Regions from separate parts of the Streptococcus sp. 5905 genome, predicted to be linked through region 1. Evidence: predicted binding sites of a transcription regulator. Region 1 holds the regulator's gene; the other holds the start of a gene.
The links. The regulator NrdR, encoded in region 1, represses ribonucleotide reductase genes. The targets are predictions, from matches to a motif close to ACACNATATATNGTGT.

Region 1 (11,278 bases):
AAGGCAGGCTTGTTGAGAACGTTCAAATTCTTCATAAGATTCGAAAGTCATAGTTCTCTCTTGTTTGCTGGCGTCTAGGTAGGTAATTTCGATCATATAAAACTCCTTTATTCGATCTTGACTTTATTGTACTCCTTGAACAGAGGAATGTCAAGAAAAATGATTGCGCACGCAACTTTTTTAAAAATCGGATTAAGAAATGAAGTCAAGACTGGTTTCCAGTCTTTCTTCGACAGCTTTTTGCAGGTAGGCTAGAGTTGTTTGTCCTTCGTCAGTCAGACAGATAAAACTAGCTCGTCTATCCTGATCGCAACATCTGCGACTAAGCAAACCACAGTTTTTCTCTTCTAGTCGAGCCACCATTCGAGAAACAGCGCTCGGGCTGAGATGGAGTTTATCTGGCAGGTCAATCTGCCGTAAGGATTTTTCATCAGCTAGGTCCAGATAGTAGAGCAGATAAAACTCTTTCAAAGTCAGCCTTTGTTCACTCTGCTGGGCAATGGTTTCTTCTAACAAGGCTTCTATTTCCTTTTGACGGCGATTGTAGTCAAACCACTTTTCCAAATAGGTCATTGCTTTCTCCTTTCTTTTCAAAGTAAAAATCACAAAGTCATTACTGATTGTCTTTGTAACACAAGATGATTGCGCATGCAATGATTATACTACTTTTAACTAATCCTTGCAAGAAAGAAAAATTTCGGTATTTCCTTGAAATTTTCTGAAAAAAGAGTAAACTGGTATGCAAGAATTCTATTTCAAGGAGTTTGAGATGAAGTTATATGTTCAATTAATGATTCTCTTTGTGATTTCTCTTATTGGTGAAGGGATTTCCAGTTTCTTTCATCTGCCTATCCCAGGCAGTATTATCGGTTTGATTATTCTTTTTCTAGCCCTGCAATTCAAGTGGCTGAGGACCAGACATGTCAATATGGTCGGAAATTTCTTGCTGGCCAATATGACCATTCTCTTTTTGCCACCAGCAGTGGGAATCATGGAAAAGTTTGATGTGATTGCCCCCTATCTCTTGCCCATTGTCTTGATTGTCTTTTTTGCGGCTGTCATCAACATTATCCTCATCGCCCTAGTGGTTCAGTTCATCAAGAGACGGTTTGAAGGAGATTATGAGAAAGGAGATGCCAAATGAGCGAATTTGTATCCAATCCTCTGTTTGGGATTGCATTGTCTATCCTAGCTTATCTAGTGGGGATGTTGATTTACAGACGTTTTCCCCATCCATTGACGACGCCTTTGCTTTTGTCAGCTATTTTCATTATCATCTTTCTAAAGGTGACGGGTATTTCTTACCAAGATTACTACCAAGGTGGGGTTTATCTGAATAACTTGATAGTCCCATCAACAGTGGCTCTAGGGATTCCGCTTTATAAGAGTTTTCACTTGATGAAGCACCATGCTCGGAGTATTCTCTTTGGTAGTCTGCTAGCAGTAGTTGTCAATACTAGCTTCACTGCCATAGTGGCGAAAATCTTTGGCATGGACTTTTTCCTAGCCATTTCTCTCTTTCCCAAGTCAGTGACAACCGCCATGGCAGTGGGGATTACAGAAAAATTGCAGGGTTTGACGACTGTGACCTTGGTCGTCGTAGTGGCAACTGGGATTTTAACTAGTGTTATTGGACCAACCCTTTTAAAGTGGTTGAAAATTGATGATCCAGTGGCTGTAGGTCTTTCCCTTGGAGGGACAGGTCATGCTGTCGGAACGGGAACGGCCTTTCGATACGGCTCTGTAGCAGGCGCCATGGGTGGCTTGGCTATCGGTGTCACCGGTATTCTCTACGTCTTTGTCAGTCCCATTGTAGCCAGTTTGATATTGAGTTAAAGAAAAACCCAGCTTTCTAGCTGGGCATTTTTTATTGCAAGTTAACCTTATTTTTCAAGATATAGTAGGTTCCGAGGTAGTAGATAATTGCTAGAATGAAATCTTTGAGGATATCAACGCTAATTAGGAGGTTAAAATCATAATCCATTCGGAAGAAGATAGAAATATAGCCAATCACGATGTTAATCACGATATAGGCTAAAATTCCCATAGCGGTACGATACTCGTTAAATAGTTGACCAATTGAGATGCAAAGGTAAATAGATAAAATCCAAGTAATTGAACCCACCAGAAGAGAGAGGGCATAGAGCCAACCGTAGCCGAGATAAGGAGAGATAAATCGATAGAGGAGTGGCAAATCTTTCACTACAGGGGTGAGTGAGAAGATAATAATGATACTCAAGATAAATATAATATAGCTTATGATTGACCAAATGAGAGCACCCAGTAATTTGGCGGTGATGATTTGGTGTTCAGAGACGGGCAGAGTCAATGTCAGATAGCCCTGACGATCGTAGACACTTCCCTTGAAGCGTCGAACGATTAGAAAGATCGTCGCGATCCAGAGAGTAACGCTGAGCCCCCCAAAAACTAAGATCAGAAAACCTAACAGATAGTAGGGCTCATTACCATAGCTAGTGTAGGTCTGACTAATACCAGAAATGGATGCACCAATCAAAACCGAAATTGCAAGCACAGCACCGTAGAGAGCTAGATACCATTTGTTAACATTTTTAAATTCATAACGAACTAAATTCCAAAACATAATAATCTCCTTTGTCTAAGCCTTGAACTCCTGGCGGAAGAGCTGGTCAATCGACTCACCTGACTCATAACGAATATCATCAACATTTCCTTGACGGACGACTTTTCCGTTATTTAGGAAGATGATTTCGTCCAAGATCGGCTCAATATCTGAAATCAAGTGGGTAGAAATCAAAACAGTTGAAGTTGGTGAGTAGTTGTTGATGATGGTATTGAGGATATAATCACGGGCAGCCGGATCCACACCACCAATCGGTTCGTCGAGCACGTAGAGACGAGCTTCACGGCTCATAACGAGGATGAGCTGAACCTTTTCCTTGTTCCCTTTTGACAATTTCTTGAGACGACTGTTTTCATCAATGCCAAGATCTGCTAAAAGATGCTGAGCCCGCTCAAGATTGAAATCTTGGTAGAAAGTTTTAAAGTAGGTCAGTGCTTCTTTGATTTTCATCTGTTCATTCAGATAAGTCGTGTCTGGTAGATAAGAGACAATGGCTTTGGTAGCAGGACTTGGGTCCATGTTGTTAATGAGGACACGACCTTGGTCTGGTTGGAGAAGTCCGTTGATCAGCTTGATCAAGGTTGTTTTTCCAGATCCGTTTGGACCGAGAAGCCCGACGATTTTTCCAGCGGGAATCTCAAGGGAAACATTGTTAAGGGCTGCTGTAGCCCCATAGGATTTGGATACATTTTCAAATGCTAGTAATGTCATAATTTTACACTCCTTTGATGTATTCGCTAAGCACACTTGGCAGTTCTTCTTTTTGATACCCGAATTGAAGCATGCCCGTTACAAAGTTTTTCAGTTGCTCCTCAGAAAGCTGTTTGCGGGACTGAACGATGAGATCTAAGTCCTCAGTGACAAAACGACCAGTAGTCCGCTTGCTATAAACGAAGCCCTCGCGCTCAAGATCAGACAAGGCGCGCTGAATTGTGTTGGGATTGACCCCAGCCTCGCTCGCTAGTTCCCTTACGGTTGGGAGCTGTTGGTTGGGTTCCAGTTCATGGGAAACAATCTGTAATTTGATTTTTTCCATAATCTGCAAATAAATGGGTTTTGTATTATCAAATGACCAGGACATCATAGTCTCCTTTCTTTTTCTTTATTGTTCTAATTAAATAATACAATAAAACAAAAAACTTGTCAAGTAAAAATAAGAATTGTTTTGGGAATTGCTCAAAAAATGGTATAATGAAAAGAAAACGACAAGGAGGAGAAGCATGCGTTGTCCAAAATGTGGGGCTACCAAGTCTAGTGTTGTTGATAGCCGTCAAGCCGAAGAAGGAAATACCATCCGTCGAAGACGTGAGTGCGACGAGTGTCAGCATCGTTTTACAACCTATGAACGAGTTGAAGAACGAACGCTGGTTGTCGTCAAAAAAGACGGTACACGAGAACAGTTTTCAAGAGATAAAATCTTTAATGGGATTATCCGCTCAGCCCAGAAGCGCCCTGTTTCGAGTGATGAAATCAACATGGTGGTCAATCGCATCGAGCAAAAACTCCGTAGTCGCAGTGAGAACGAGATTCAAAGTGAATACATTGGAGCCTTAGTCATGGAAGAATTGGCAGAGCTTGATGAGATTACCTATGTTCGTTTTGCCAGTGTTTACCGTAGCTTTAAGGATGTGAGTGAGTTGGAGAGTCTGCTCCAGCAGATCACCCAATCCTCAAAAAAGAAAAAGGAAAAATAGATGAAACCAAATGACCGTTTTTCTTTTCTAAAGAATAATCGGGTGTCGCAAGATACCTCTTCCCTGGTGCAGTGCTACCTCCCGATTATCGGTCAGGAGGCGCTGAGCCTCTATCTATATGCCGTTACCTTTTGGGATGGAGGTCAAAAAGAACACCTTTTTGCCAACATTCTTAATCATTTGGATTTCGGGATGAATACGCTCCTCCAGTCTTTTAAAATCTTATCTGCTGTGGACTTGTTGACTCTTTATCAGAAGGGGGAAGTATATGAATTGCAGCTTCATTTTCCCCTTTCAAGTCAGGAATTTTTAAGTCATTCTGTCTATAGTAGACTTTTGGAGAGAAAGATTGGGGATACAGCTGTTTCTGCTATGAAACAGGCTCCAAGTGAGGGAGAAGAACTTTCTGTTTCTTTGAGTCAAGTCTTTCCAACCCTGACCGAAGAAGTGACCCCAAGCGAGTCTAAAAGCAAGTTAAAAAATGATTTTGATTTGGAATATTTTCAGCGCCTGATGGCTCGAGATGGTTTGCGTTTTGAAAACGAGCAGGCGGATGTTTTGGAATTGTTTGCCATCGCAGATGAAAAAAAATGGACCTGGTTTGAAACCTATCAATTAGCCAAGGCGACAGCTGTAGCTCAGGTTATTTCAGTCAAACGCATGCGTGAAAAGATTGCGCAAAAGCAGGTTTCTTCTGACTTTAGCCCCAAAGAAATGACCATTATCAAGGAAGCCAAAACCAAAACTCCCCTACAATTTTTAGCGGAAATCAAGCAAACTCGTAAGGGGAACATCACCCAGAGCGAACGGGAACTTCTTCACCAGATGGCATCTTTAGGCTTGTTGGACGAAGTCATCAATATCGTCTTACTTTTAACCTTTAACAAGGTTGATTCGGCCAATGTCAATGAAAAATATGCTATGAAAGTCGCAAACGACTATGCCTATCGCAAGATTCGGACAGCAGAGGAAGCCGTGCTTCGGATTCGAGAACGTCAGCAAAAAGGGCAAGAAGACCAGAAAAATAAGGCTAGTTCAACGAAGACAAATGTTCCTAAGTGGAGTAATCCAGAATACAAGAATCAAACCAGTGAGGAAACTCGTCTGGAATTAGAACGTAAAAAACAAGAAATGTTAGCCCGATTAGAAGAAGGAGGAGACTAGATGGAAAGTGTTGGTGACGTTATTAAACGTCAGTCAAGTCGTTTTCAGTATCAGGAACTAGTCCAGCAGATTATGAAGGACCCAGATGTAGCGGCTTTTATCCAGAAAGAATCCCTCAGCCCAGAGGAGTTAAATCGTAGCATCTCCAAGTTCAACCAATATATCACAGAACGGGACAAGTTTCTTCGCGGGGATGCGGACTATATAGCGCGTGGCTACAAGCCTATCTTGGTCATGAATCACGGTTATGCGGATGTATCTTATGAAGAAACACCGGAACTAATCGCGGCTGAAAAAGAGGCAGCTATAAAGAATCGTCTCAAGTTGATCAATCTACCAGCAAGTCTCAAGAAAGCGAAGTTGGCTCAGATTGACCTAGATGACTTAGGTCGTTTGCCGATTTTTGAGAGACTCTATGCCTTTGTAGACCTTTACCCAAGCATCCGAAAAGGCCTCTATCTGTACGGAGATTTTGGTGTTGGTAAGAGTTTCATGATGGCGGCTTTGGCTCACGACTTATCTGAAAAACGTGGTGCTTCAACAACCATTCTCCACTATCCAAGTTTTGTCATTGATGTGAAAAATGCTATCGGTGAAGGAACTGTGAAGACCTTGGTGGATGAGATCAAGTTAGCAGAGGTCTTGGTCTTGGATGATATTGGTGCAGAACAGTCTACCCCTTGGGTGCGTGATGAGATTCTCCAAGTTATTCTCCAGTATCGCATGCAGGAAGATTTGCCGACCTTTTTTACTTCCAACTTTAATTTCCAAGATTTGGAAAAACATTTTGCCAAAGGAAAGAATGGAAATGACGAGACTTGGGAAGCTAGACGGGTTATGGAACGAATCCGTTATTTAGCAGAGGAAACAAGACTAGAAGGAGAAAATCGCCGATGACAGAAACCATTAAACTGATGAAAGCTCATACTTCAGTTCGTCGCTTTAAGGAGCAAGAAATTCCTCAAGCAGACTTGGACGAGATTTTAACTGCTGGACAAATGGCGTCATCTTGGAAAAATTTCCAATCCTACTCTGTGATTCTTGTACGCAGTCAGGAGAAGAAAGATGCTCTTTATGAATTGGTTCCGCAGGAAGCCATTCGTCAGTCAGCAGCCTTTTTGCTCTTTGTTGGTGACTTGAATCGAGCTGAAAAGGGAGCAAGCCTTCATACAGATACTTTCCAACCTCAAGGGGCAGAAGGTCTCCTCATCACCTCGGTAGATGCGGCTCTTGCTGGTCAAAATACCCTGCTTGCGGCTGAGAGTCTGGGATATGGTGGTGTGATTATCGGTTTGGTCCGTTACAAGTCGGAAGAAGTGGCAGAGCTTTTTAACCTGCCTGACTATACCTACCCAGTTTTTGGGATTGCCCTTGGCGTGCCAAACCAACAACATGATGTCAAACCAAGACTGCCTTTGAACCAAGTAGTTTTTGAAGAAGAATACCAAGAACAGCCAGTTGAAGCGATTTTGGACTATGACAAAGTTCAGGCAGACTATGCTGGTGCGCGTGCGACAACCTCTTGGAGTCAGCGTTTGGCAGAGCAGTTCGGTCAAGCCGAACCTCGTTCAACTCGGAAGAATCTAGAACAGAAAAAGTTATTGTAGAAAGTGAGAAAACATGGCCTTACCAACTATTGCCATTGTGGGACGTCCCAATGTTGGGAAATCAACCCTATTTAATCGGATCGCTGGTGAGCGGATCTCAATCGTAGAAGATGTCGAGGGTGTGACACGTGACCGTATCTATGCAACGGGTGAGTGGCTCAATCGTTCCTTTAGTATGATTGATACTGGAGGGATTGACGACGTCGATGCTCCCTTTATGGAGCAAATCAAGCACCAGGCAGAAATTGCTATGGAAGAAGCCGATGTCATCGTCTTTGTGGTGTCTGGGAAAGAAGGAATTACGGATGCAGATGAGTACGTAGCTCGTAAACTTTATAAGACCCATAAACCTGTTATCCTTGCCGTTAACAAGGTTGACAACCCTGAGATGCGAAATGATATCTTTGATTTCTATGCGCTAGGCTTGGGTGAACCGCTGCCAATTTCGTCTGTCCACGGTATTGGTACAGGGGATGTGTTAGACGCCATCGTCGAAAATCTACCACACGAAGTCGAAGAAGAAAATCCAGACGTGATTAAATTTAGCTTGATTGGCCGTCCTAACGTTGGAAAATCTAGCTTGATCAACGCTATTTTGGGAGAAGACCGCGTGATTGCCAGTCCAGTAGCTGGAACAACGCGTGATGCCATTGATACCCACTTTACAGATGCGGATGGCCAAGAGTTTACCATGATTGATACAGCTGGTATGCGTAAGTCTGGTAAAGTCTATGAAAATACGGAGAAATATTCTGTCATGCGAGCTATGCGTGCCATTGATCGTTCTGACGTGGTCTTGATGGTCCTCAATGCCGAAGAAGGTATTCGTGAGTACGACAAGCGTATCGCAGGTTTTGCCCACGAAGCAGGTAAAGGGATGATCATCGTGGTCAACAAGTGGGATACTCTTGAGAAAGACAACCACACCATGAAAAAATGGGAAGAAGATATCCGTGAGCAGTTTCAATACCTGCCTTACGCACCGATTGTCTTTGTATCCGCGCTTACCAAGCAACGTCTCCATAAATTGCCTGAGATGATCAAGCAAATCAGTGAAAGTCAAAATACCCGTATCCCATCAGCTGTCTTGAACGATGTCATCATGGATGCCATTGCTATCAATCCAACACCGACAGACAAAGGAAAACGCCTCAAGATTTTCTACGCAACCCAAGTGGCAACCAAGCCACCAACCTTTGTCATCTTTGTCAACGAAGAAGAACTCATGCACTTCTCTTACCTGCGTTTCTTGGAAAATCAAATCCGCAAGGCCTTTGTCTTTGAGGGAACACCGATTCACTTGATTGCAAGAAAACGCAAGTAAACCTTGCTTGTTTTCCTATAAAAATAAATTGAAAGAAGACTGTGAGGTCTTCTTTTTTCTATCTAAAAGGGAAGAAAAGAAGCTATCAAATTGGAGGAGAAATCTGTCATTAAAATTCAATCATTTTCCTAGCTTTTGTAATCTATTTGTAATGAAAATGCACTTTCTTTGTAAAAATCAAAATGCTATAATTCCTTAAATCAATTTTCCTTTATCAGGGAGGTTATTATGAAAAGAATCAGATTATTAAAAAATAGTTTGTTGGTTCGCTTGCTTGGATTGTTGATGGTCTTTCTCTTCTTGTCAGCATTCACAGCACCTGAAAAACCTGAGTATGGGATTTATGACCCGGATCATTATCTAACCGAGGAGACAATCAGACTGATTCGAGGCTTGAACAAGGTAAATAGTCAAAAAACAGAAAAATTCCAAATAGGCGTTTACGTTGTGAAAAGCCTAGATGGAGAAACAATCGAAACAGTCGCCAATGAAACAGCTAGAGCTTGGAAGATTGGCTACTCGGGAGATAACCATGGTGCCTTGGTCGTCGTAGCAGTCCAAGATAGAAAATCACGGATTGAAACCAGTAATAATGTGGCCAGTAAGATCACAGACTATCAGACTCACAGGTTCTTGACAACAGCACGCCCTTATTTTCAAAAGGGAGACTATAATAATGGAGTTCTCTCAATAGTAAATAATCTCAACTACATATTCTATAGTGGCTCGAGTACGACTTCTTCAAGTTCTAAAAGTAGTTACGACTATGCTACTAATCCTAGTCGCTTAAGAGAAATTGAAAAGTATGCTGATGAGAGGAGTTCTTCGAGACGGAATCGAAAAAGTAGCTTCGATGACGGAGTCCTCGGATTTGGAGTTCTCATTTACTTCATCGTGATGATTATCGTATTTATATCTGGAGGTCGTGGTGGTTCTCGTCGCGATGATTCTAGCGGTGGCTGGTGGGGCGGTGACTCATCAGACTCAGGTTCCTCTTGGTCTGACTCAGGCTCCGACTCATCTGGTGGCTGGGACGGCGGTGGCTTCGATGGTGGCGGTTCGTCTGATGACTGGTGAGTGATTGTTTATAGAATACAAACTGATTTTTCCATACAGTAAGGTGACTCCCTTTGCAACAGTTCACTCCTTAATTAAAAATAAAAACAAAGTTTGGGAAATTGATTTAAAATCTGAGTATTTTCTCAGAAAAGTTGATAAAAGAAAGTGTTAAGGTTTTGATATGAAACAAAATAAAGTAATTCTCTCAATAGTAGCGATTTTCTTTGGACTACTAGTTCTGGGAAGTTGTTCCGCAGTGGCAACCTATAATGGTCTGGTTGGTGAACAGACTAAGGTGGAGCAGGCTCAGGCCGATGTATCGACAGCCCTCCAACGTCGTTCGGACTTGATTGGTAACTTGGTGGAGTCCGTTAAAGGACAAATGAATCATGAAACCGAAGTCTTTACCAAGATTGCTGATGCTAGAGCTAAAATCGGTAGTAGCTCAGTAACTTCGGAAGAAAACCAAAAGGCTCAGGGAGAATTGAGCTCTGCTCTTTCCCGCTTGATTTCTTTGACGGAGAATTATCCAGAACTCAAGAGCAATCAAAATGTTGAGCAACTAATGGTCGAACTTTCAGGAAGTGAAAATCGTATCTTTGTAGCACGCAAGGATTATAATAAAGTCGCAGCCGAGTACAATCAAAAGTTGAGAAGTTTTCCAACCGTGCTTTTTGCGAATATGATGAACTTTAAAGAAGCTGAAACCTTTAAAGAAACAGAAGAAGCCAAGACAGTTCCTAAGGTCGATTTTGGAACATCTTCATCAAGTCAATAAAGTGAATCAACCTATGAATAGAGGGATTTCTCTAGCATGACTAGTGATTTCAAACTCAAGCCTGGAAAGTGTTTTCCAGGTTTTTTTGGTATAATAAAATAAAAAGAAATCTTGGAGAAAGCTATGCTGGAAAGACTTCTGCAACTAGTGGTTTTGTCACCTTACTTTTATTTTTTTCATTGGATTGAGAAGGCGGACAAAGATAGTAAATATTTCGCGTTTTTCTATTACTCTTACTGGATTTATCTCCCTTTGTGGGCTTTGTTCAGTATCGCTTTTACAATTTTTTCATTCTTAATTTTCAATATTGTCTTGAAAAATCCTGCTGATTTAACAATTTGGGTGATATGGATTCTTTTAGTCTTTTTGTCTCTTGTGAATGACTGGAAAATATATGCCTGTCTAAAGAGAATGTTCAAGCTGAAACAAGAGAACAAAACGAGGACATTCATCAATAGCTAAAGTTTATAGGAGGTTCCGATGTTCAAAATAAAGCAGTTTATTCATCAATACTACAAAACCTACATTCTTACGATTTGCTTGTTATGGCTGCTGGTCTTTTGTCTTCCATGGGATTTGCAAATAGGAGGAGTTTCGATTTATTTCTTCATCATGAAAAAACTCTTTGTCGTCTTTGGTGTATTGGCAATCTTTTTCTCAGTACTGACTAAAAGGATAAGTCTCTTCCTCTTTGGAGTGCTATTTTGCATGGCCTTCTGGATCAATCTCTTCCTGATTTTTGGAATTTTGCCAGCTCTGCTTGGCAATTAAATTTTTGTGTGAAATGTAGTCCATAAAAAACCAAGAGGCTGACCTAGAAGTCAGCCTCTTTTCCCTGTTTAAACGCGGATTCTTTCTTGAAAATTAAGAGTAAATGTGCTAGAATTAAAAGAACATTCTAAAATATTCAGAATCTAAAGTAAGGAAAATAATGGCTAATATTTTAAAAACGATTATCGAAAATGATAAAGGAGAACTTCGTCGTCTGGAAAAGATGGCAGACAAGGTTCTCAAATATGAAGATCAGATGGCAGCCTTGACGGATGACCA
Region 2 (11,278 bases), 450 kb from region 1:
CTCGCTTTTTCAAAAATAGGTTGGTACTTCTTAGTCAATTCTTGTGCTTTAGCGATAAAGTTTTTGGCATTCTTTTGATACGTTTCCTTATTAGCACTATCAAGCTCCGAAAGTTTGTCCGTAATAATCTGTGCCTCTTCACCTGCTTTTTCTGGATCTAACCAAGTGTGAGGGTCGTAGAGTGTTTTTTCATCAATACCGTCACCAGCTTCTACATCTTCTAAGCCCGGTACACGCTCCAAAGTCATTCCTTCAGAAGCTTCTAAAACTTTAACTTTTGAGTTTTTCAAGTTAGGATCTAGACTTCCCGCCCAAGATTCGAGCGTATGAGAATGGTAGACAAAGACATCCGCGTCATAGATAGCAGCAATGTCATTTGCTGACGGTTCAAAGGAGTGAATCCCACTACTTGACTGAATCATCCGTACATCATTCAAGTCCCCCGATACCTCTTTGACCATGGCATAGATTGGGTAAAAACTTGTTACAATCTTCATTCCTTTTGCTTCTTGTTTTTCTTTTTGACTACATGCTCCTAAGACAAGAATCAACAGACTGGCCATTAATAATAGAAATGTTCTTTTTTTCATCATTACTCCTTAACTAGTATTTAACCATTTAATTAACTAGTAAATAGTTTATCTTTATTTATACTATATGTCAAGATATTTTGCACATTTTCATGAAAAAAATGAGAACTAGAACTCGCATTCTGTTCTCACTTTCTTTTTTAACTTTTCTAGTTCTCCTATCCTGTTTTTAGGAGCTAGAAAATGCTACTACCTTTACTTACTCTCCTTTAATAATGCCAACAACTTTTCAGCTTCAGACATAATGGTATTGTTGTCCTGCGCACCAAATAGCAGATTATTTTTCAAACCTGTGAGAGTTTCTTTGGCATTGGACTTGATAATGGGGTCTTGGATCTTTGCAAGTAGCTCTTCAGCCTCTCTCAACTTCGCTTCAACCTTTTCAGTCTCGACCTGAGGTTCTTCTGGTTCCTCTGGTGATTCTTCTTCCGGCTCCTCGGTTAGTTTTGGAGATTCTGGTTTCTCACTTTGAGGCTTCTCTTCGTGAGGTTTTTCTTCCTCAGGTTTGTCTGTCCGAGGTTTCTCCTGTGATGGTTTTTCCGTTTGATTGGTATCAGCTTGGCCATTTTGGTTTCTTTGAACATGGTCACTTGCATTTCCCCAACCACTATCTGAATGCGGACGTTCGTTTGGATGTTCGACATAGTACTTGACAGTCGCAAAGAGATCTTCTAGACTATACCCCTTAGGTGCCTCATAAAGCCCTTCGTCAAACCACTCAAATTTGATGTTATGGTAATGGTCATAATGAGGAATGATTAAACTACCGTTTTTGACTTCCACAGTATGTTGGAGATTATATGGAATACGATCAAGGGGCACCTTCTTAGCTGCTTTCACGCGGTTGTAGATTGCTTCTGCTCCTTTAGCCTCTGTATTTCCTGAATCCTGATGGTCTGTTGAAGGAGGAGTCAAACCTTTCTCTTTAGCATAAGCCTGGGCTGCCGCTCTTTCAGCTTCAGACAAACTATCTTTCTTAATCCAATGACTATGGGTCATATGTGGAGTTACATAGGCATCCCCCTCATCACTGGTGATATCACGAGGATCAAAGATATAGCCATCTTCTGTTGTATACTTGCCTGCCAACTTGGCTACTTGAATCTCATCATCAGTATAGGCAATTTGCGCATTTGGTTTTCCTAGACGTTCTGGATGACGAATCGGTGCTAGGAAGGCCAGGATATCATCCACCAACTTGATTTTATCACTTGAGGCATCATTGAGACGTTCCAACAGTTTATCCAAAGCGTCAAAATCAGCTTGACGCCCTTTATTAGCAAGTAAGTCTTGATGAACTCTTGCTAGCAAGTCATAAGCCTTATTGTAAAATCCTCGATTAGCAGATGGGAGGTTGGTTTTCTTAGCTTCGAGTTTATGAGCTAAACTTTCTTGCTTGGCGAGTTTACTATCAATGGCTGCAGCAGTTTCTGCTGAAAGTTCCTTAGCAGGAATATAACGAGAGGTTCCATTCTCTTCAAATACATAGCCATCAGCTACTTTTCGAATTGCCTGTTTGACCAATTTTTCGTCAATTGGATTGCTTGGAGATGGTTGAGGATTTGGTGCAGGTTGCGGGCTTGGACTAGGTTCCGGAGTCTGTTGTGGACTTGGTTCTGCTGGTCTTGAATCCGGCACCCAATGGTTCGAACTGTACTGTAGAGGAATAATACGAGCGATTCGTTCTTCCAATTCAGACATTTGTTCGTAAGGGATGAAATGGTAATGGTTCCCATGAGGCACAGCAACTCCTCTGGCTGTTCGACTTGTGATTTGTGCTGGGTCGAAAACAAGACCATCAGATTCTACGTGTCGTTGGCTGAGTGGCAAGGCATAAAGTTGTTTCAGAAGGCCATCAATATCCTCATCACTTTGACTTACTTGGCTATCGTTGCTACTGTTGTTAGCTGTGTTCGTGTGCGTATAGCCACTGCCTTGGTTATTATAGGATGGGGTCCATCTATCTACATCGCTGCTAGCACTGTTGTTATTGGTACGGCGATAAGTAGGCGTATTTGATTGGCCACTTCTACCAGATAGAAAGGCTTCTGCTGCAGCCAATTCGCTGGCTGATAACTCACTCTTAGGAATGTAATGGTAATGGTCGCCATGAGGAACGATATAAGCATCACCAGTATCTTCAATGATATCAGAGGCATTAAAGATGTAACCATCATCTGTAGTATATCGTCCTTGCGAACGTGCCAAGGCTAGAGCACCATCGTTTCTTGGAGTCCCACCTTCACGATGTTGACTATGCTCTTGTTTTTGCCGATTGATTTCTTCTTTTGTACGGACATTATCTGCATGGGCTGCATCCTTAAGGTAGACATAGTATTTTCCATCCACCTTGATAACATAACCACCCTTGATTTCACTGACAATATCCTCATCCTTGAGCTGGTAGTTTGGATCCTTCATCAGCAACTCTTCACTGATGATAGCATCATAAGGAACCTTCCCATTGTAATAATGATAGTGGTCTCCATGTGAAGTGACATAACCTTGATCAGTTATCTTGATGACGATTTGCTCGGCATTGATGCCTTCTTTTTTGCTGACCTCATCAGGAGTCAGATTCTCCGTTTTCTGCGTCGCCTGTTTTCCATCTATATAGGAAACACGATTATTTTCCTTGACCGTTCTAGCTTGATAAAGTCCCAACTCGTAAGAGCAAACACTTAAAATTAAAGCTGCCGCAGAACCAGCAAGGTATTTTTTATTAATTTTCATCGAAACTCTCTTTCTTTTTTATATTTCTAGTTGCAATTCATTTCTAAATTGCAGAAACTCCTCTCTATTACTTAACTGGTTAACAGTTTACTCCTAAATTCGCAGCTTGTCAAGAATTTTATAAACCAGTTAAGTATTTTTTATTCTGCACCACTACTTTTTCTTTAAAAGGGTTCATGTAATCAGCTTTCCTGAAATTTCTTTTAAAAATACCAAAAAAAGTCCCTGCAACTTAGTTACAGGAATCTTTCGATTAATCAAAATTAACGTATTCTTTTTGAAGTTCAAGAACTTCTTCCATTGTTGAGCATTCTGTAAGAGCACGGTTTGCGTACTCTTCCATCTTAGCTGTGTCGAGTTTTTTCATCAAGCTGCGTGTACGAAGTACAGATGTTGCTGACATAGAGAACTCATCCAAGCCCATTCCGACAAGGAGTGGAACAGCTTGTTGGTCACCAGCCATCTCACCACACATACCAGCCCATTTACCTTCAGCGTGAGCTGCTTTGATAACATTGTTGATCAAGCGTAGGATTGATGGGTTATATGGTTGGTAAAGGTATGAAACTTGCTCGTTCATACGGTCTGCTGCCATTGTGTATTGGATCAAGTCGTTTGTACCAATTGAGAAGAAGTCAACTTCTTTAGCAAATTGGTCTGCAAGCATAGCCGCTGCAGGAATCTCGATCATGATACCAACTTGGATATTATCCGCAACTGCAACACCTTCAGCAAGAAGGTTTGCTTTTTCTTCGTCAAAGACTGCTTTCGCTGCACGGAATTCTTTCAAGAGCGCAACCATTGGGAACATGATACGCAATTGACCGTGAACAGACGCACGAAGAAGGGCACGGATTTGTGTGCGGAACATAGCATCTCCAGTCTCAGAGATAGAGATACGAAGGGCACGGAATCCAAGGAATGGGTTCATTTCGTGAGGCATATCGAAGTAAGGAAGTTCCTTATCTCCACCGATATCCATTGTACGAACGACAACAGGTTTACCGTTCATTCCTTCAAGTACAGCCTTGTAAGCTTCGTACTGCTCGTCTTCTGTTGGGAAGTCTTGAGAATCCATGTACAAGAACTCTGTACGGTAAAGACCGACAGCTTCAGCGCCATTGTCATTGACACCTTCAACGTCTTTTGGAGTACCGATGTTGGCAGCCAATTCGAAGTGTTTGCCATCAGCAGTTACTGTTTTAGCATCTTTCAAGAGAGCCCATTCAGCTTTTTGCTTCGCATAAGCTTCACCAGCTGCCTTAAATTCTGCTGCTTGCTCATCAGTCGGGTTGATAATTACTTCACCAGTGATACCGTTAACGGCGAGAATATCACCATCTTTAACGATTTCAGTGATGTTGTTTGTACCCAATACTGCCGCAATTTCAAGCGTACGTGCCATGATAGCTGAGTGGCTTGTACGTCCACCGATGTTGGTTACAAAAGCTTTAACAAAGTTTTTGTCCAATTGAGCTGTATCTGAAGGAGTCAAGTCATGTGCAATCACGATCACTTCTTCATTGATAGAAGCTGGGTTTGGCAATTTCTTACCAAGAAGATTAGCCAATACACGTTTTGTCACGTCGCGGATATCCGCTGCACGTTCTTGCATGTATGGGTTGTCTTCCATGCCTTCAAAGATAGTGATAAACATGTCTGTCACTTCTTTCAGACCTGCTTCTGCATTCACTTTCTTAGCACGGATAGTTTCTTTAATTTGGCTGATCATTTCAGGATCAGCAAGCACCATTAAGTGAGCGTCAAAAACTTGAGCAGCTTCTTCCCCTAGCGTACCTACTGCTTTCTCACGGATAACAGAAAGCTCGTCTTGTGATGCTTGTAAAGCGGCATCAAGGCGAGCTTCTTCTGCGTTTGTATCTTCGACTGTAACAGTCTCGAATGACAAATCCGGTTGAACGAGTAGATATGCTTTTGCAACTGCAACACCGTCAGATGCTGCGATTCCTTTAAGCATTTCTGTCATTTCCTTATGCCAATCCTTCTTTTTCCATTGTTTCAGAGATAGCAGCGATTGCATCGTCAGCATCTGCACCTTCAGCTGAAATTGTAACATCAGCACCTTGGCCAACACCAAGACTCATAACACCCATGATAGATTTAAGGTTTACTGATTTACCTTTGTACTCAAGAGTGATATCTGAAGCAAATTTGCTAGCTGTTTGAACCAACAATGTTGCTGGACGTGCGTGAATACCTGTTTCTGCCACTACGTGGAAATCTTTAGAAGCCATAGTTTGACTCTCCTTTAAGTGTTTTCTATTTGAGTTATAAGTGATAACCCTTACAATAGTGTATTATATCACCTTCAAGATAATTTTTCAAGTGTTTTATGGACTTTCTTCAATTTCCTTTCAGATAACTTGCTGAAAATCTTCTATATAAATTACCAACATACAGGATATAGTTTTTTTGTTTTAATAAACTTTGATAGTTCAATGAAAGTCAAAGCTCATGTTTTAAAAAAACACTATATCTTGTATTTAGTTTTTAAAACTGTAACTTTTAGGCACAAGATTTAGTTTAAAAAATTTGACAAAGTTTTTTTTTCTGATATACTAAGAAAGTAATCAAATTTTATGAGGAGTTACGAAAATGGTAACGGTTTATTCTAAAAATAATTGTGTACAATGTAAAATGACCAAACGTTTCTTGGATAGCAACAATGTCGCTTATCGTGAGATCAATCTCGACGAGCAACCAGAGTACATCGATCAAGTTAAAGAGCTCGGTTTCAGCGCAGCTCCTGTTATCCAAACACCAACTGAAGTCTTTTCAGGCTTCCAACCAGGAAAACTGAAACAATTAGCATAATCTTAGTACATCATCCAGAAGAGATTGCTTCTAGGGCTAACTTAGAGGCCTTTCTTTTGTAATTAGATAAAGGAAATTTTATGGGATTAAAACATCTTGAGGACGTAACTTACTTCCGTCTCAATAACGAAATCAACCGTCCTGTCAATGGACAAATCATGCTTCATAAAGATAAGGAAGCCTTGGATGCCTTCTTTAAAGAAAATGTAGTTCCAAATACCATGGTTTTTGATTCAATTACTGATAAAATCAACTACCTTATTGAACATAACTACATCGAAACTGCATTTCTCAAGAAATACCGTCCAGAGTTTTTGGAAGAATTGCATCAATTTATCAAGGACCAAAACTTCCAATTCAAATCATTCATGGCTGCCTATAAGTTTTACAACCAGTATGCCTTGAAGACTAATGACGGTGAATATTACCTTGAAAGTATGGAAGACCGTGTCTTCTTTAACGCGCTTTATTTTGCTGACGGGGATGAAGCGATTGCGACTGATATTGCCAATGAAATCATCCACCAACGCTACCAACCAGCTACTCCTTCCTTCTTAAATGCTGGACGTGCTCGTCGTGGGGAGTTGGTATCCTGTTTCTTGATTCAGGTGACTGATGATATGAACTCTATCGGACGTTCTATCAACTCTGCTCTTCAACTTTCACGTATCGGTGGTGGTGTGGGAATTTCCCTCAGCAACCTTCGTGAAGCGGGCGCACCTATCAAAGGTTATGAAGGAGCAGCTTCTGGTGTCGTACCAGTTATGAAGCTTTTTGAAGACAGCTTCTCTTACTCAAACCAACTCGGGCAACGTCAAGGTGCTGGTGTTGTCTACCTCAACGTCTTTCACCCAGATATCATCGCTTTCCTTTCCACTAAGAAAGAAAATGCCGATGAAAAAGTTCGTGTTAAGACCCTTTCGCTTGGTGTTGTGGTGCCCGATAAATTCTACGAATTGGCTCGCAAAAATGAAGAAATGTATCTCTTTAGCCCATACTCTGTAGAGCTTGAATATGGTGTACCGTTCAACTACATCGACATCACGGAAAAATACGATGAATTGGTTGCAAATCCAAACATCCGCAAGACAAAAATCAAAGCGCGTGATTTGGAAACTGAAATCTCTAAATTGCAACAAGAGTCTGGCTACCCTTATGTAGTCAACATTGATACGGCTAACCGTGCAAATCCTGTTGATGGAAAGATTATCATGAGTAACTTGTGTTCTGAGATTCTTCAAGTTCAAGAACCAAGCTTGATCAACGATGCTCAAGAATTCCTTCAAATGGGAACAGATGTTTCATGTAACCTTGGATCAACAAACGTGGTCAACATGATGACCTCACCTGACTTTGGTCGTTCTATCCGCGCTATGGTTCGTGCTTTGACTTTCGTTACAGATAGTTCGCACATCGTAGCTGTTCCTACTATCGACCACGGAAACAGTTTGGCTCACACCTTTGGTCTTGGTGCCATGGGACTTCATAGTTACCTTGCCCAACAACTCATCGAGTATGGATCAGCTGAGTCAGTTGAATTTACAAGCATCTACTTTATGCTTATGAACTACTGGACCTTGGTGGAATCAAATAATATCGCACGCGAACGTGGTATCACCTTCCACAACTTTGAAAAATCAGACTATGCTAACGGTAGCTACTTCGACAAGTATGTGACAGGCGAATTTGTTCCAAAATCAGATCGTGTCAAAGAGCTTTTCAAAGACGTCTTTATCCCGAGTGCTGCTGACTGGGCTGAACTTCGCGAAAAGGTTCAAGCAGATGGTCTTTATCACCAAAACCGCCTTGCTGTAGCTCCAAATGGTTCTATCAGCTACATCAACGACGTTTCTGCTTCTATCCACCCGATTACGCAACGTATCGAAGAACGCCAAGAGAAGAAAATCGGTAAAATCTACTATCCTGCTGCAGGCTTGTCAACAGATACTATCCCTTACTACACTTCTGCTTACGACATGGATATGCGTAAAGTGATTGATGTTTACGCTGCTGCGACTGAGCACGTAGACCAAGGACTATCACTCACTCTCTTCATGCGTAGTGATATTCCAAAAGGACTTTACGAATGGAAGAAAGAAAACAAACAAACGACACGTGACTTGTCTATCCTTCGTAACTATGCCTTTAACAAGGGAATCAAGTCTATCTACTACGTCCGTACCTTTACAGACGACGGTGGGGAAGTTGGTGCTAACCAATGTGAAAGCTGTGTGATTTAACGAAGTCTCACTGAGGTAATCAACATGAAAAATTTGATTTTAGAATCTATTAAAATTATAAAAGATGTTAAATGGGATTATGCTACAATGGCTCAACTTACAAAGTTATGGGGTGGACCTAAAAAAGCAACTACTATACTTATTTCTTTGGGGACTGTTCTAGGTGCAATAACTACTCTCAGTTTTCAAAAACTATATAAACATTTTCTTTCTAAACTCCAAACTAGCAAGAAAAAAAACTCATCAAACAACGAAATCAACCAAATTATTCAACAAAAAACAGAAAATTACTTAGTCGAAGTACAAAATAGAAAAGAAAATAATCAAAGTACAGAAGATATTGATGAGGAATATGACAATTATATAAAACAACTTTTAAATACAACTGAGAATGAATAATTCAAAAGGATTTTTATAACATGGAAACTTACTACAAAGCCATTAACTGGAATGCCATCGAAGATGTCATCGACAAATCAACTTGGGAAAAGTTGACGGAGCAATTCTGGCTCGACACGCGTATCCCCTTGTCAAATGACCTTGACGACTGGAGAAAACTATCAAACAAGGAAAAAGACTTGGTAGGAAAAGTCTTTGGTGGTTTGACCCTTTTGGATACCATGCAATCAGAAACAGGGGTTCAGGCTCTTCGTTCAGACATCCGTACACCGCATGAGGAAGCTGTTTTTAACAACATCCAATTTATGGAATCTGTCCATGCAAAATCCTATTCTTCTATCTTCTCTACCTTAAACACCAAGGCTGAGATTGAAGAAATCTTTGAATGGACCAACACTAACCCCTACCTACAAAGAAAAGCGGAAATTATCAATGAAATCTATCTCAATGGTAGCCCACTAGAAAAGAAAATTGCCAGCGTTTTCCTTGAAACTTTCCTCTTCTACTCTGGTTTCTTTACCCCACTCTACTATCTCGGTAACAACAAACTGGCCAACGTTGCGGAAATCATCAAACTGATCATCCGTGATGAGTCTGTTCACGGAACTTACATTGGTTACAAATTCCAACTTGGTTTTAACGAATTGCCTGAAGAGGAGCAAGAAAAACTCAAAGAATGGATGTACGACCTGCTCTACACCCTCTACGAGAATGAAGAGGGCTATACAGAAAGCCTCTATGATGGTGTTGGTTGGACCGAAGAAGTCAAAACCTTCCTTCGTTACAATGCCAATAAAGCTCTCATGAACCTCGGACAAGATCCCCTCTTCCCAGATTCAGCTGATGATGTCAATCCTATCGTCATGAACGGTATTTCAACAGGGACTTCTAACCACGACTTCTTCTCTCAAGTCGGAAATGGTTACCTCCTTGGTGAAGTTGAAGCTATGCAAGATGAGGATTACAACTACGGTTTGGACTTAATTTGACCAATCATTCAAAATATCATGGTTTGTTTAAAACAACCATGGTATTTTTGTTTTTGTTTTATTTTGTTTTTTTCTATTTGATTGATTGAGCGTTTTATGGTAAGATAATAATAGTAGAAATCGAGGTGATAAGGATGCTAAAGCAAGAAAAACTAGATAGTATTCTAGAAGCAGTAAACACAAAAGGCACTATTACTGTAAAAGAGATTATGGAGAGTCTTGATGTGTCAGATATGACAGCTCGCCGCTACTTACAAGAATTGGCAGATAAGGATTTGCTTGTTCGTGTGCACGGTGGCGCTGAAAAACTTCGTACAGGTTCTCTCTTAAACAACGAACGCTCAAATGTTGAAAAACAAGGCTTGCAGATTGCTGAAAAACAAGAAATTAGCCGTTTTGCAGGTCATTTGATTGACGAAGGTGAAACCATTTTTATCGGGCCAGGAACAACCTTAGAATGTTTTGCTCGTGAACTCCCAATTGATAATATTCGTGTTGTAACAAACAGTCTTCCTGTTTTTCTCATCCTAAACGAACGAAAACTAACAGATTTGATTTTGATTGGTGGAAATTATCGCTCTATCACTGGTGCTTTTGTGGGGACACTCACCTTGCAGGATTTGACCAACCTTCAGTTTTCTAAGGCTTTTGTTAGCTGTAATGGCATTAAGGATAAGGCTATTGCCACTTTCAGTGAGGAAGAGGGCGAAGCCCAACGAATTGCCTTGAATAATGCCAATAAAAAATACTTACTGGCAGATCACAGTAAGTTTAATAAGTTTGATTTTTACACTTTCTACAATATCTCAGAGATTGATACAATCGTTTCAGATTCCAAACTGAGTCAGGAGACATTTGAAAATCTATCGAAACAAACAACCATTCTTTTATCAAAACCATAAAAAATTCCCCTGCCACTTGGTGGGGAATTTTTTTGTTAGTTTTAGTCGATAATCTGCGTCTCAGCTAGTTTCTTGTACCAATGAGCCGATTTCTTTGGATAACGCTCCTGGGTTTCAAAATCAACATAGAAGAGGCCATAACGCTTTTCATAGCCATTTGACCAAGAAAAGACATCCATCAGCGACCAGATAAAGTAGCCTTTTACATTGGCTCCATCGGAGATTGCATCTGCAATCACTTCCATATGTTTCTTAACATAATCAATCCGTCCATCATCGTAGACTGTTCCATCCACAAACTCATCTTTGTATCCGAGACCATTCTCTGTGATGTAGATTTTCTTGTAATTTGGGTAATCTTTCTTCACGCGCATGATTTGATCATACAAACCTTGAGGATAGATAATCCAATCCCAGTCCGTACGTGGCACATAATCTGGAGCTACTCGACGTCCAACTCCCTTAATCTGATACTTAGAGCTTCCTTTTTCACCCTTACCGTTATGAATGATTTCTGTTTCGCCATCAAAGGCTTGCATCCAATCACTCATGTAGTAGTTAATTCCAAGGAAGTCATTCAGGTCTTTTGC

Region 2: nrdH (glutaredoxin-like protein NrdH) is a predicted target of NrdR. The motif match lies at 5,812-5,827, and genes of this name have one in related genera.

The regions. Positions count from the first base shown of each region.
Region 1 is NZ_VMLC01000001.1:350,724-362,001, forward strand. Features, by position in the region: gene HT680_RS01680 (DUF4649 family protein) at 1-96, opposite strand, end outside; gene HT680_RS01685 (MarR family transcriptional regulator) at 193-573, opposite strand; gene HT680_RS01690 (CidA/LrgA family protein) at 770-1,144, shown strand; gene HT680_RS01695 (LrgB family protein) at 1,141-1,836, shown strand; gene HT680_RS01700 (hypothetical protein) at 1,868-2,602, opposite strand; gene HT680_RS01705 (ABC transporter ATP-binding protein) at 2,618-3,313, opposite strand; gene HT680_RS01710 (GntR family transcriptional regulator) at 3,318-3,683, opposite strand; gene nrdR (transcriptional regulator NrdR) at 3,823-4,296, shown strand; gene HT680_RS01720 (DnaD domain protein) at 4,297-5,460, shown strand; gene dnaI (primosomal protein DnaI) at 5,461-6,357, shown strand; gene HT680_RS01730 (NADPH-dependent oxidoreductase) at 6,354-7,067, shown strand; gene der (ribosome biogenesis GTPase Der) at 7,081-8,391, shown strand; gene HT680_RS01740 (TPM domain-containing protein) at 8,620-9,468, shown strand; gene HT680_RS01745 (LemA family protein) at 9,632-10,228, shown strand; gene HT680_RS09100 (hypothetical protein) at 10,352-10,690, shown strand; gene HT680_RS01750 (hypothetical protein) at 10,709-10,999, shown strand; gene secA (preprotein translocase subunit SecA) at 11,160-11,278, shown strand, end outside.
Region 2 is NZ_VMLC01000001.1:799,685-810,962, forward strand. Features, by position in the region: gene HT680_RS03925 (metal ABC transporter substrate-binding protein) at 1-590, opposite strand, end outside; gene HT680_RS03930 (pneumococcal-type histidine triad protein) at 786-3,323, opposite strand; gene ptsP (phosphoenolpyruvate--protein phosphotransferase) at 3,577-5,310, opposite strand; gene HT680_RS03940 (phosphocarrier protein HPr) at 5,315-5,578, opposite strand; gene nrdH (glutaredoxin-like protein NrdH) at 5,940-6,158, shown strand; gene nrdE (class 1b ribonucleoside-diphosphate reductase subunit alpha) at 6,239-8,398, shown strand; gene HT680_RS03955 (hypothetical protein) at 8,423-8,797, shown strand; gene nrdF (class 1b ribonucleoside-diphosphate reductase subunit beta) at 8,818-9,786, shown strand; gene HT680_RS03965 (DeoR/GlpR family DNA-binding transcription regulator) at 9,921-10,688, shown strand; gene lacG (6-phospho-beta-galactosidase) at 10,730-11,278, opposite strand, start outside.